DNA from 2 places in the Streptomyces sp. NPDC029526 genome. Region 2 is predicted to be linked to the other one. Evidence: riboswitches for the same ligand, from Rfam matches in the RefSeq annotation. Region 2 holds a riboswitch; the other holds the start of a gene.
The links. Region 2 has a riboswitch for cobalamin ahead of AB0F01_RS25740 ((2Fe-2S) ferredoxin domain-containing protein). Riboswitches for the same ligand answer to the same signal wherever they lie in the genome.
Positions count from the first base shown of each region.

Region 1: another riboswitch for cobalamin. It lies ahead of cobN (cobaltochelatase subunit CobN); the one in region 2 lies ahead of AB0F01_RS25740 ((2Fe-2S) ferredoxin domain-containing protein).

Region 1 covers NZ_JBEZWE010000006.1:109,907-116,465, reverse strand. Annotated here, with positions in the region: gene AB0F01_RS16665 (precorrin-8X methylmutase) at 1-464, opposite strand, end outside; gene cobG (precorrin-3B synthase) at 461-1,858, opposite strand; cobalamin riboswitch at 1,903-2,056, shown strand; gene cobN (cobaltochelatase subunit CobN) at 2,087-5,722, shown strand; gene AB0F01_RS16650 (ABC transporter ATP-binding protein) at 5,787-6,559, opposite strand, start outside.
Region 2 covers NZ_JBEZWE010000016.1:57,145-63,703, reverse strand. Annotated here, with positions in the region: gene AB0F01_RS25745 (potassium/proton antiporter) at 1-973, opposite strand, end outside; cobalamin riboswitch at 1,950-2,076, shown strand; gene AB0F01_RS25740 ((2Fe-2S) ferredoxin domain-containing protein) at 2,138-2,557, shown strand; gene AB0F01_RS25735 (CoA transferase subunit A) at 3,081-3,863, shown strand; gene AB0F01_RS25730 (CoA transferase subunit B) at 3,865-4,524, shown strand; gene AB0F01_RS25725 (PHB depolymerase family esterase) at 4,756-6,291, shown strand.

The sequences.
Region 1 (6,559 bases), on a different contig from region 2:
AGCGCGGTGGGCGCGTTGCCGACGGCCACCACCGCACCCTCCAGCCGGTCCCGCCACAGCTCCAGGGCGGCGGCGCTGCGCGTGGTGCCCAGCCGCGCCGCCAGCTCCGGCACGTTCGGGTCGGACAGCGTGCACAGCACGTCGTTGCCGGCGGGCAGCCGCTTGCGGGTGACCCCGCTGGCGACCATCTGCACGTCGCAGAGGACGGGCGCCCCGGCGCGCAGCGCCTCGCGGGCGCGGGCCACCACGTCCGGGCTGAAGGAGAGGTCGCGGACGAGGTCGACCATGCCGCAGGCATGGATCATCCGGACCGCGACCTGGCTGACGTCGGCGGGCAGGGCCGCGAGGTCGGCCTCCGCGCGAATGGTGGCGAAGGACTCGCGGTAGATGGCCGCGCCGTCCTTCTCGTAGGCGTACGTGGTCACGGTGTCGTTCTCGCTGCTCTCGGTCGTCGTACGGCTCATGGAAGGATCGCCGCCAGGGCGGCGGCGAATCCGGAGGGGTCGTCCAGGGACGTGCCGCGCGGGTCCTGTCCCCGGACGGCGGTGGTGAGGCGGTAGCCGCCGCCGGGCTCGGCGACCACGTCGACCCGGTCGCCGCGGGGGTGACCGCAGCGCCGCTCGCACCCGGACCAGTACACCGGCAGCGGGGCCCGGCCGGCCGCGGTGAGGGCCCGGCCGGCGTCCGCGCGCACGTCCGCACGGGACTTGGCGCAGCCCGGGCGGCCGGTGCAGGCGCCGACCCGCGGCCAGGGCGACGTGGCGTCGGTGACCAGCCCGATGGCGGCGAGCCGGGCGAGGACGTCGGCCGCCCGGCCGGGGCCGGCGTCCGGCGCGGGGACGACGAGGCCGCGCCACGGCGTGAGCCGCAGCTCACGCGTCGGGAACGCGGCGGCGGCCCGCATCACCTCCCGCCACTGGGCGGCGGTGAGCCGGCCGAACGGTGCGTGCGCGCACAGCGCGGCACCGGCCCGCCCGGGGGCCGGGCCGGCCGCTTCGACGGTGTCCCGCAGCTCGGTGGTGTCCCGGCCCTCGGTGGTGTCCCGGTTCTCGGTGGTGTCCCGGTTCTCGGTGGTGTCCCGGTCCTCGGCCGTGTCCCGGGCCACGCGGGCGCACCCGATGCCCGCCCGCGTCAGCCCGCGTGCCACCGCGCCCGTCAACTCGTCGTCCGGCACGTCCAGTTCGTGGATCCGCCAGACCCGCGCGCCGCGGGCGCGCGCCACGTCCAGGAACACCTCCGCCGCCAGCACGGCGGCCCGGGGCGCGTCCTCGCCGGAGACCCGCAGGGCCTCCGGTGCCGAGCCCAGCGAGAGCAGCGCGCCCTCGCCGTGCGTCGCCCGCACGGTCACGTCGGCGCCGAGCCCGGCGACATCCCCGCGCCCGTCGTCCAGCGCGAACAGGAAGCGACCCGACAGGGCCACCGCCGCCGCGCTCGCGCACAACGCCGCGTCCAGGTCCGTCAGCCACCGCCGCACGTCCCGCGCGCCCCGCCCGTCCAGGCCGGACAGCGGGGAGGCGACGACGTTGCGCACCCGTTCGTGCGCCGGCGACGGCAACAACCCGGCCGCGCCCAGCAGTTCGGCGAGCTCCGCGCCGCACGCGGCCCGCAGCCCCCGCAGTTGGACGTTGCCCCGGGAGGTCAGATGCAGCTCCCCGTCACCGAGGAGCCGGGCCGCGTCCCCGAGCACCACGGCCTGCTCCACGGTGAGCACACCGCCCGGAATCCGCACCCGGGCCAGCGCCCCGTCGTCCGCCTCGTGCAGCCGCAGGGCACCCGGGCAGGCGTCGCCGGCGTCCCGGGAGACCGCTGTGGCCTGGGACGACGAGGGGTGGGGTGCCGTGGACATGGCGGCGAGCATACCCACCATCACACCGGGTGCACGCCCTCCCGTCCTCGCCGGGCACCTACTATGCTCCTCAGCGGATCACCCGATCCGCCACCGCCATGACGGCGACAGGGGAGGAAGCCCGGTGAGAATCCGGCGCGGTCCCGCCACTGTGAATCCGGCCACTGAGGCCGGGTGAGCCAGGAACTCCCGCCGTCTACACCGCCCGGGGCGCGGACCCCGAGGAAGGCCAGACGACGCATGCCGTTCTCGTCCGGGGACCACCCCCAGCACGCCGAGCAGCCCCGCATCCTGCTCCTGTCGACCTCCGACACCGACCTGCTCAGCGCCCGCGCCGCCGACGGCCCCGTGGCCTACCGGTTCGCGAACCCCTCCCGGCTCCCGCTCGACGACCTGCCCGCCCTCCTCGACGGCGTCTCCCTCGTCGTCGTCCGCCTGCTCGGCGGCCTGCGCGCCTGGCAGGACGGCCTCGACCTGCTGCTCGCCGACGGCCGCCCCGTCGTCGTCCTCACCGGCGAACAGGCCCCCGACGCCCAGCTGATGGCCGCCTCCACGGTCCCCGTCGGCATCGCCGCCGAGGCGCACGCCTACCTCGCCCACGGCGGCCCCGCCAACCTGGAACAGCTGGCCCGGTTCCTGTCCGACACGGTCCTGCTCACCGGCCACGGCTTCGATCCGCCCGCGCCCGCCCCCACCTGGGGCCCCCTGGAGCGCACCTCCCGCGGCGGGAACGGACCCGTCGTGGCCGTGCTCTACTACCGCGCCCACCACATGAGCGGCAACACCGCCTTCGTCGAGGCGCTGTGCTCGGCCGTCGAGGACGCGGGCGGACGCGCCCTGCCGCTGTACGTGGCCTCCCTGCGCGCCCCCGAACCCGAGCTGATCGACGCGCTCGGGGCCGCCGACGCGATCGTCACCACCGTCCTCGCGGCCGGCGGCACCCGGCCCGCGGAAGCCTCCGCGGGCGGCGACGACGAGTCCTGGGACGCGGGCGCCCTCGCCGCCCTGGACGTGCCCATCCTCCAGGCGCTGTGCCTGACCGGCTCCCGCACCGCCTGGGAGGACAACGACGAGGGCGTCTCCCCGCTGGACGCCGCGAGCCAGATCGCCGTGCCCGAGTTCGACGGCCGCCTGATCACCGTGCCGTTCTCCTTCAAGGAGATCGACGCCGACGGCCTGCCCGCCTACGTCGCCGACCCCGAACGGGCCGCCCGCGTCGCCGGCATCGCCGTCCGCCACGCCCGCCTGCGGCACGTCCCCGCCGCCCGCAAGCGCCTCGCCCTGGTCCTCTCCGCCTACCCGACCAAGCACTCCCGCATCGGCAACGCCGTCGGCCTGGACACCCCCGCCAGCGCGGTCGCCCTGCTGCGCCGGCTGCGCGAGGAGGGCTACGACTTCGGCGACGGCGCCGACGTGCCCGGCCTGGCCTCCGGCGACGGCGACGAACTGATCCGCGCCCTGATCGAGGCCGGCGGCCACGACCAGGAGTGGCTCACCGAGGAGCAGCTCGCCCGCAACCCGGTGCGCATCCCGGCCGCCGACTACCGCCGCTGGTACGCCACCCTCCCCGAGGACCTGCGCACCTCCGTCGAACGGCACTGGGGCCCGCCGCCCGGCGAGATGTTCGTCGACCGCAGCCGGAACCCGGAGGGCGACATCGTCCTGGCCGCCCTCCGCTTCGGCAACCTGCTGATCCTCATCCAGCCCCCGCGCGGCTTCGGCGAGAACCCCATCGCCATCTACCACGACCCCGATCTGCCGCCCTCCCACCACTACCTGGCCGCCTACCGCTGGATCGCCGCCCCCGCCGACGACGGCGGCTTCGGCGCCGACGCGATGATCCACCTCGGCAAGCACGGCAACCTGGAGTGGCTGCCCGGCAAGAACGCCGGCCTGTCCGCCGCCTGCGGCCCCGACGCCGCCCTCGGCGACCTCCCCCTGATCTACCCGTTCCTGGTCAACGACCCCGGCGAGGGCACCCAGGCCAAGCGCCGCGTCCACGCCACCCTCGTCGACCACCTCGTCCCGCCGATGGCCCGCGCCGACTCCTACGGCGACATCGCCCGCCTGGAACAACTCCTCGACGAGTACGCGCAGATCGCGTCCATGGACCCGGCGAAGTTGCCCGCGATCCGCGCCCAGATCTGGACCCTCATCCAGGCCGCCCGCCTCGACCACGACCTCGGCCTCCAGGACCGCCCCGACGACGACGGCTTCGACGACTTCCTGCTGCACGTCGACGGCTGGCTGTGCGAGGTCAAGGACGCCCAGATCCGCGACGGACTGCACGTCCTCGGCACCCCGCCGGACGGCGCCGACCGCGTCAACCTCGTACTGGCCATTCTGCGCGCCCGCCAGATCTGGGGCGGCACCACCGCCCTGCCCGGCCTGCGTGAAGCCCTCGGCCTCGACGAGTCCGCCGCCACCCGCACCACCGCCGACGCCGCCGAGGAGGAGGCCCGCGCCCTCGTCCAGACCATGGAGGATGCCGGCTGGGACCCCGCCGCCGTCCCCGCCGACCGCGGTGAACAGGTCCGCGCGATCCTGGAGTTCGCCGCCCGCGAGGTCGTGCCCCGCCTCGCCGCCACCACCGCCGAACTCGACCACGCCGTGCACGCCCTGAACGGCGGCTTCGTCCCGGCCGGCCCCTCCGGCTCCCCGCTGCGCGGTCTGGTCAACGTGCTGCCGACCGGCCGCAACTTCTACTCCGTCGACCCCAAGGCCGTCCCCTCCCGGCTCGCCTGGGAGACCGGCCAGGCCCTCGCCGACAGCCTCCTCGAGCGCTACCGCGCCGACCACGGCGACTGGCCCAACTCCGTCGGCCTGTCCCTGTGGGGCACCAGCGCCATGCGCACCGCCGGCGACGACGTCGCCGAGGCGCTCGCCCTGCTCGGCGTCCGCCCCGTCTGGGACGAGGCGTCCCGCCGCGTCACCGGCCTCGAAGCCGTCCCGTACGAGGAACTGGGCCGCCCGCGCATCGACGTCACCCTGCGCATCTCCGGCTTCTTCCGCGACGCCTTCCCGCACACCATCGGCCTGCTCGACGACGCGGTCCGCCTGGCGGCCGGACTGGACGAACCGGCCCACGTCAACCACGTCCGCGCCCACGTCCAGCAGGACCTGGCCGACCACGGCGACGAACGGCGCGCCACCACCCGCATCTTCGGCTCCCGCCCCGGCACCTACGGCGCCGGCCTGCTCCAGCTCATCGACTCCCGCGACTGGCGCACCGACGCCGACCTCGCGGAGGTCTACACCGTCTGGGGCGGCTACGCCTACGGCCGGGAACTCGACGGCCGCCCCGCCCGGGGCGAGATGGAGACCGCGTACCGGCGGATCGCCGTCGCCGCCAAGAACACCGACACCCGCGAACACGACATCGCCGACTCCGACGACTACTTCCAGTACCACGGCGGCATGGTCGCCACCGTCCGCGCCCTGCGCGGCACCGCCCCCGAGGCGTACATCGGCGACTCCACCCGCCCCGAGACGGTCCGCACCCGCACCCTGGTCGAGGAGACCTCCCGGGTCTTCCGCGCCCGGGTCGTCAACCCCAAGTGGATCGAGGCGATGCGCCGCCACGGCTACAAGGGCGCCTTCGAACTCGCCGCCACCGTCGACTACCTCTTCGGCTACGACGCCACCACCGGCGTCCTCGCCGACTGGATGTACGACAAGCTCACCGAGGCGTACGTCCTGGACCCCGCCAACCGGGAGTTCCTCCAGCAGGCCAACCCGTGGGCCCTGCACGGCATCGCGGAGCGGCTGCTGGAGGCCGAGTCGCGCGGTATGTGGGAGAAGCCGGACCCGGAGGTGCTCCAGCAGCTGCGGCAGGTGTTCCTGGAGACGGAGGGCGACCTGGAGGGCGAGGACTGAGTCGCCGGTCTCGCTCGTGCCGGTGCGGGAACCGCCCCGCGGTCCCCGCACCGGCCCGCCCGGGTCAGCGGCTCCCCGGGGCCGACGCGCCGGCGGCCGTCCGCCCCGGCAGGAACGTCACGTGCGGCGCCCCCGTCTCCGGGTGCGCGCCGACCTCCGCCGCGACCCCGTACACCTCGGCCAGCAGCCGGGGGGTGAGGACCTCGGCGGGTGTACCGGCGGCGGCCACCGTCCCCTCGTGCAGCACGTAGAGCCGGTCGCAGAAGTACGCGGCCAGGTTCAGGTCGTGCAGCGCCAGCAGCACCGTCGCGGACAGCCGGCGCAGGGCGCCCAGGATGTCCAACTGGTGCCGCACGTCCAGGTGGTTGGTGGGTTCGTCCAGCACGAGCAGGGCGGGCCGCTGGGCGAGGGCACGGGCGATGAGCACCCGCTGCCGCTCACCGCCGGACAACCGGTCGAAGGAGCGGTCCGCCAGGTGAGCCGCGTCGACCGCGGCGAGGGCGTCACCGATCAGCGCCGCGTCCTCGGCCGTGTCCCCGTCGAGGAACCGCTTGTGCGGAGTACGGCCCATCGCGACCACCTCACGCACCGTCAGCTCGAAGTCGGCGCCCCCGTCCTGCACCACCGCCGCGACAGTCCGCGCCAGCTGCCGCACCGGCACCGACCAGGCGTCGGCCCCGTCGACCGTCACCCGGCCCGAATCGGGCCGCAGCACCCGGTACACGGCGCGCAGCAACGTCGACTTGCCGCTGCCGTTCGGCCCGACCAGCCCGATGGTCTCGCCCGCGCGGGCGGACAGGGACACCTCCCGCACCAGGCGTCGCGCACCCGCCGAGA
Region 2 (6,559 bases):
TCGGGAAGGGCAGCAGGCACAGCACCACGGAGATCGGGCGGGCGACGAACAGCAGCACCGAACCGACGACGAGCGCCGGGACGATCGCCGACGGCAGTTCGCTGGGATCGACCAGCAGGCCGAGCATGACGAACAGGCCGATCTGCGCCAGCCAGCCGGTGCCCTCGGCGAAGGAACGGGTCGCGGCACGGTGCGGCAGCTGGGCGTTGCCCAGCACCAGGCCGGACAGGTACGCGGCGATGATGCCGCTGGCGCCGACCGTGCCGGCCGCGGCGAACGCGATGATCCCGAAGCCGACCGTGGCCAGGGGGTACAGCCCCGTGGCGGGCAGGGCGATGTGCCGCAACGCGGCGGCGCCGAGCCGGCCGATCAGCACGCCGAGCAGCCCGCCGACGGCGAGCTGGTAGAACAGGTTGAGGACGAGGAGCCCGGGGCTGGACGGGTTGGTTCCCACGGTGGAGAAGACCAGGACCAGGATGATGGTCGGAGCGTCGTTGAAGCCGGACTCGGACTCCACCAGCCCGGTCAGCTTCTGCGGCAGGGGCAGGGAACGCAGCACGGCGAACACGGCGGCGGCGTCGGTGGAGGAGACGATGGCCGCCAGCAGCAGCGCCAACTGCCACTCCATGCCGAGCAGCCAGTGGGCGCCGGCCGCCGTCACGACGACCGAGATGCCCACCCCGACGGTCGCGAGCACGCCGGCGGGGGCCAACTGACGCCGGACGTCCTCCCACCGGGTGCTCAGACCGCCCTCGATGAGGATCAGTCCCAGGGCCGCGGTCCCCAGTGCCTGGGCCATCTGGGCGTTGTCGAAATCCAGGCCGATCCCGTCCTCCCCGGCGATCACGCCGACCGCGAGGAAGAGCAGCAGGCTGGGCAGGCCGATGCGGTGCGCCGTGTGGGCCGCGGCGATGCTGGCCAGCAGGACGACCCCGCCGATCAGGAGGGCGAGGTACAGCTCGGGCAGCGTCATCCGGGGGTCCTCGCGCAGTCACCCGCGACGGAACGGTTGGCGTGGCGGGGGCATCTGCGCCGCGTCACCTCGCCGCACGCGCCCGGGGGCCGTGACCCCTCCTGGTCCTCCCACCGGGTCCGGGCCCGCAGCGGTGAGCGCCCGAAGCACCCGAAGCGCGCGAAGCGCCTGAAGCGCCCGGGGTGACCGAACCGTGCCGACGGCCCGAACGGCGGCGGATGCGGAGGGCACGTCGGACGTGGCGGATGCGGCGGGCATGTCGGGTAGGGCGGATGCGGCGAGCTTGTCGGCCACGGCGGCCACGCCGGGCGCAGCGCGCGTGTCGGGTACGGAGGGAGCGGCGTGCACGCCGACCGCGGGATGCGGCGGGACCGAGGGGCGGGACATGATCGGCGGGCACCGTACGAGCGGGGCACCTCGGGCGATGGCGGGGCGCCGCCGCGCTGGCGCGGTGTCGCACGTACGCGCACGTTCCCCGCGACGCGTCGGCGCAGGCCGCTCCGCACGTGACGGGTCGACCGCCCGGCGTGGTGGCTCCGGCTGCCACGGCGGCCGTCGAGTCCGTCGCGGCCCCCGTGGTGGCCGGCGCAGCAGCCGCGGCCGTCGTGACAGCCGGAGCAGTCGTGGCCGTCGTGGCCGTCATGCCCGTCGAGGTGGCCGTCGCGGTGGTCGTCGTGGTCGGCGGTGGCGGTCATCTGATCTCCTCGCACGGTGGGACAACGATCACACCCGGGGCGAAGCAGCCTAGAACACGCATAACCGGCTGCGACAGCGGCGTGACGTGGAGGAATGCCGGCCCGCGACCGCCGCCGAAGACCAGTGTCCCTGGTGACAGGGCCTGTCGGAGGAGCCGACAGGGGTGACCGGGCGGGTGACCGGGCAGTGGTGCGTGCACCACCCACCGGAGCTGACCGGGGCACTCGGGGGCCGGGGCACACGGGTGCGATGATGACCGGTGACAGGGCGACGACGGTCCGAGGAAGCCGGTGCGAATCCGGCGCGGTCCCGCCACTGTGATCGGTGAGCGCGTCCCCAACAGGCCACTGCCCCACGGCGGGTGGGAAGGCGGGGACACCAGCTACGACCCGAGAGCCAGGAGACTCACGTCGTCGCCTCCTCGCACGGAAACCGGGGCGGATCTCCCCGGAGGAGGGGTGGTTCGGCATGCTCGTTCGCAGGGAGGACGACGATCCGGGGCAGGAACAGGTGCCTCCGCGCCCGGCCGGTGAGGTTCCGTGCCGGATCGTGGTGTGCCGGGACTGCTGCTGCGGCACGGTGAAGGTGAGCGGGGACCACGCGGCCCAGACCGCGCGTCTGCGTACCGTGGCCCCCGTGCGGGTGTCCGCCTGCCTGGACGTGTGCGACCAGGCCAACGTCGTCGTCGTACAGCCCTCCTCCGCAGGACGGGCCGCCGGAGGCCGCCCGGTGTGGCTGGGACTGGTCAACGACCCGGCCGCGACCGAGGACATCGCCGGCTGGGTGCGTGCCGGCGGCCCCGGGGTCGCCCCGCTGCCGGACATCCTGGACCTCTACACCTTCACGCCGCCGCGCCGCCGCACCCCGGGGCCACCCCGTCGACGGTGACGCACAGCCGGCAGGTCGGTCTGCCGCCTGACGCACAGTCGGCAAGACGGTCTGCCGCGTGACGCGCAGCCGCCAGGGCGGGCTCCCGTCGTGGCGGGCTCCCGTCAGGAACGTGCCCGCGAGCGCGCCCGGGGGGCATCGCACCGGACGGCGGGGGAGGAGCGGACGCCCGTTCGCGAGCGAAGGGGACCGGGCGCCCGGAGGCCGGAGGTCCCCCGACCGCCCCAGGATGCCTGTAGGTCGTCGGACCACTCCAAGTCGGTTCACCGGCACCGGATGTGGGGTCGGCACCCATGGTGAGCCGGCCCCCAGCCCTCCGCCCCGGCGGCATACAGCGCCTTCGCGCCTGGCAGGCGACCACATATCGTCCCGGCGGACGGTGTCGTAGGCGCCCATACCGGTGGGCTTCCGAGCATCCCTAGAGTCGCGTCCATCGATGACGGAGCCGCGGCGCGCGGGTCTTCGGACCCATGCCGCCCGGCTGTTCGGGGGGCGTACCGCGCCCCTGACGGAAAGGGACCGTATGGGGCTGGACAAGGCGGTCGACAGCGCGGACGAGGCCGTGGCCGACATCCACCAGGGCGCGTCGCTGGCGGTGGGCGGCTTCGGACTGTGCGGCATACCGAGCGCGCTGCTCGCCGCGCTGCTGGAGCGGGACGTGGGCGGCTTCAAGGTCGTCTCCAACAACTGCGGGGTGGACGACTGGGGGCTCGGCCTGCTGCTGAGGGCCGGGAGGATCGCCCGCATGACCAGCTCCTACGTGGGCGAGAACAAGGAGTTCGCCCGCCAGTACCTCAGCGGGGAACTGGAAGTGGAGCTGGTCCCCCAGGGAACACTGGCGGAACGCCTGCGGGCCGGCGGGGCGGGTGTCCCGGCGTTCTACACGCCCGCCGGCGCCGGCACGCAGGTCGGGCAGGGCGGGCTGCCCTGGCGGTACGGTCCGGACGGCGCGGTCGCGGTCGCGTCGCCGGCGAAGGAGACGCGCGTCTTCGACGGCCGCGAGTACCTGTTGGAGGAGGGCATCACCACCGACTTCGCCCTGGTGCGGGCGAGTGTCGCCGACCGCCACGGCAACCTGGTGTTCCATTCCTCGGCCCGTAACTTCAACCCGCTGGCCGCGATGGCGGGACGCGTCACCATCGCCGAGGTCGAGCACCTGGTGGAGCCGGGCGAACTGGACCCGGACGCGGTGCACCTGCCGGGGATCTTCGTCCAACGGGTGGTCCGCGTCTCGCCCGACGACCCCACCGCCGTCCGGCGGATCGAACGGCGCTGCGTGCGCAGCGGCCAGGAAGGCGGTGCCTGACATGGCGCTCACCCGCGAGCAGATGGCGGCCCGGGCCGCCCGTGAACTGGCCGACGGCACGTACGTGAACCTCGGCATCGGCCTGCCGACGCTCATCCCGAACCACCTGCCGCCCGGTGTGGAGGTGGTGCTGCAGTCCGAGAACGGCATCCTCGGCGTCGGTCCCTACCCGCATGAGGACGAACTCGACGCCGACCTGATCAACGCGGGCAAGGAGACGGTCACGGTCCTGCCGGGGGCCTCCTTCTTCGACTCCGCGCTGTCCTTCGGCATGATCCGCGGCGGACACATCGACGCCGCGGTGCTCGGCGCCATGCAGGTGTCCTCCCGCGGGGACCTGGCGAACTGGATGATCCCGGGGAAGATGGTCAAGGGCATGGGCGGCGCCATGGACCTGGTGCACGGTGCGCGCCGCGTCATCGTGCTCATGGAGCACACCGCCAAGGATGGCAGCCCCAAGCTGGTCGACGCGTGCGACCTCCCCCTCACCGGAACCGGCGTCGTCCAGCGGGTCATCACCGACCTGGCGGTCGTCGACATCACCCCGGACGGCTTCGTCCTGGCCGAACTCGCCCCCGGTGTCGGGGTCGAGGAGGTGCGCGCCGCCACCGGCGCCGACCTGATCGTCCCCGCCGGACTCGGGACACCGGCCGGGGTCTGACTCCGAGGGCCTGCCCGGCACGATCGTCCGACAGGCCTTCCATCCGACAGGCCTTCTAGCAGACGGCATACGGCCGCACAACCCGTCCGGGTCAGCATCGGCGACACCCGGCTGTGGGGCTCACTCCCATACCGTTGCGCGTTGAACGACCCCTACGGTGCCGACACCGGGCCGCTCCTCACCGACCCACGCCCAGGAGCGGCCCGGTGTCCCCCGTACCGAGGAGCCGCCATGCGCACACCCTTCCGGGGCCCGGACGCCCCGCCGTTCCGTGTCCCCACCGCGACGCCCGCCGGTCCGGCGCCGAGAGCGGCACGCCGCACGTGGCGGGGACTGCTGTCCCGTCTCGTGGCCGTCGTCGCCCTGGCCCTCGCGGCCTCCCTGGCCGGCCCGGCGCCCACCGCGCAGGCCGCCGTCGGCCTGACCCAGGTCACCGGCTTCGGCAGCAACCCGGGCCGACTGAACATGTACGTCTACCGGCCCGACTCCCTGCCGGCCGACCCACCGGTCGTGTTCGCCCTGCACGGCTGCAGCCAGAGCGCCCAGCTGTACGCCGACAACTCCGGCCTGCCCGAGATCGCCGACCGGCACGGCTTCCTGGTGGTGTTCGCCGAGACCACCAGTGCCAACAACCTCAGCAAGTGCTTCAACTTCTTCGAACCCGGCGACAACCGCCGGGGACAGGGCGAAGCCGCGTCGATCCGGCAGATGGCCTCCCACGCCGTCTCCGCCTACGGCGCCGACCCCGACCGCACCTACATCACCGGTCTGTCCGCCGGTGGTGGCATGACGTCGGTGATGCTCGCGACCTATCCGGACGTCTTCCGCGCGGGCGCCGTCGTCGCGGGCCTGCCCCACGGCTGCGCCGACGACGTCATGGGGGCCTACACCTGCATGAACCCCGGCGTCGACCGCACTCCCGCGCAGTGGGCCCAGAAGGTGCGTGACGCCCACCCCTCGTGGTCCGGTCCCTGGCCGCGCGTGGCCGTCTGGCACGGTGACCGGGACACCACGGTCGTCCCGCGCAACGCGGAGGAACTCCGCGACCAGTGGACGGCGCTCCACGGCCTCCCGCAGACGCCGAGCCGCACCTCGGTCATCGGCCCCGACGACACGCGGCACGACGAGTACGTGGCGGCGGACGGAACGGTGGCCGTCGAGGTCAACCGGGTCCCGGGCATGGGCCACGCCACCCCGGTCGATCCGGGCACGGGGCCGGAGCAGTGCGGCAGCACCGGCACCGTCAACTTCGAGAAGTCGATCTGCTCCAGCCACTGGATCGCCCGGTTCTTCGGGCTGGACGGCTCGGACCCCGACCCCGAGCGGCTGCCCGCCCCGACCGGCCTGGCGACGACCGGCGTCACCGACACGAGCATCGGACTGACCTGGAACGCGGTCGACAGCGCAACCGGCTACACCGTGTACCGCGACGGCGCGCCGGTCACCACGGTGGACACCCCGTCCCACACCGACACCGGCCTCGCCCCCGGCTCCTCCCACACCTACTCCGTCGCCGCCCGCGACGCCGACGGCAGGGCGGGAGACCGCTCCACCCTCCTCACCGCGCGGACCACCGGAGCGACGGCGACCTGCTGGACGGCCACCAACTACGCCCACGTCCAGGCGGGCCGCGCCACGACCTCCGGCGGATACACCTACGCCAAGGGCTCCCAGGAGAACATGGGCCTGTACAACATCTTCGTGACCCACACCCTGAAGGAGTCACCCGCCGGCCACTTCAGCGTCGCGGACGGCAACTGTTCCTGATCCACCACCCGTCACGGCCGCACGGCCGGTGCGACACCCCGTGGGCCGTGACCCACTCCACGGTCCACGGGGTGCGCGCCACGCCCGTCCGCCCCGCTCGGCCCGCCCGACACCGCCCGTCGGCCACGGCAGCGCTCGCCGACGGGCGGCCGGCCGTGCTCGTCCGTCCCGCACCCGCCCCCGCCCCGCGCGCAGCACGGGCGGCAGGGCAGGACAGGAGGACAGGACAGGCCCACCCGCCCGACGCATCCGGCCCCCGACTCCTGGG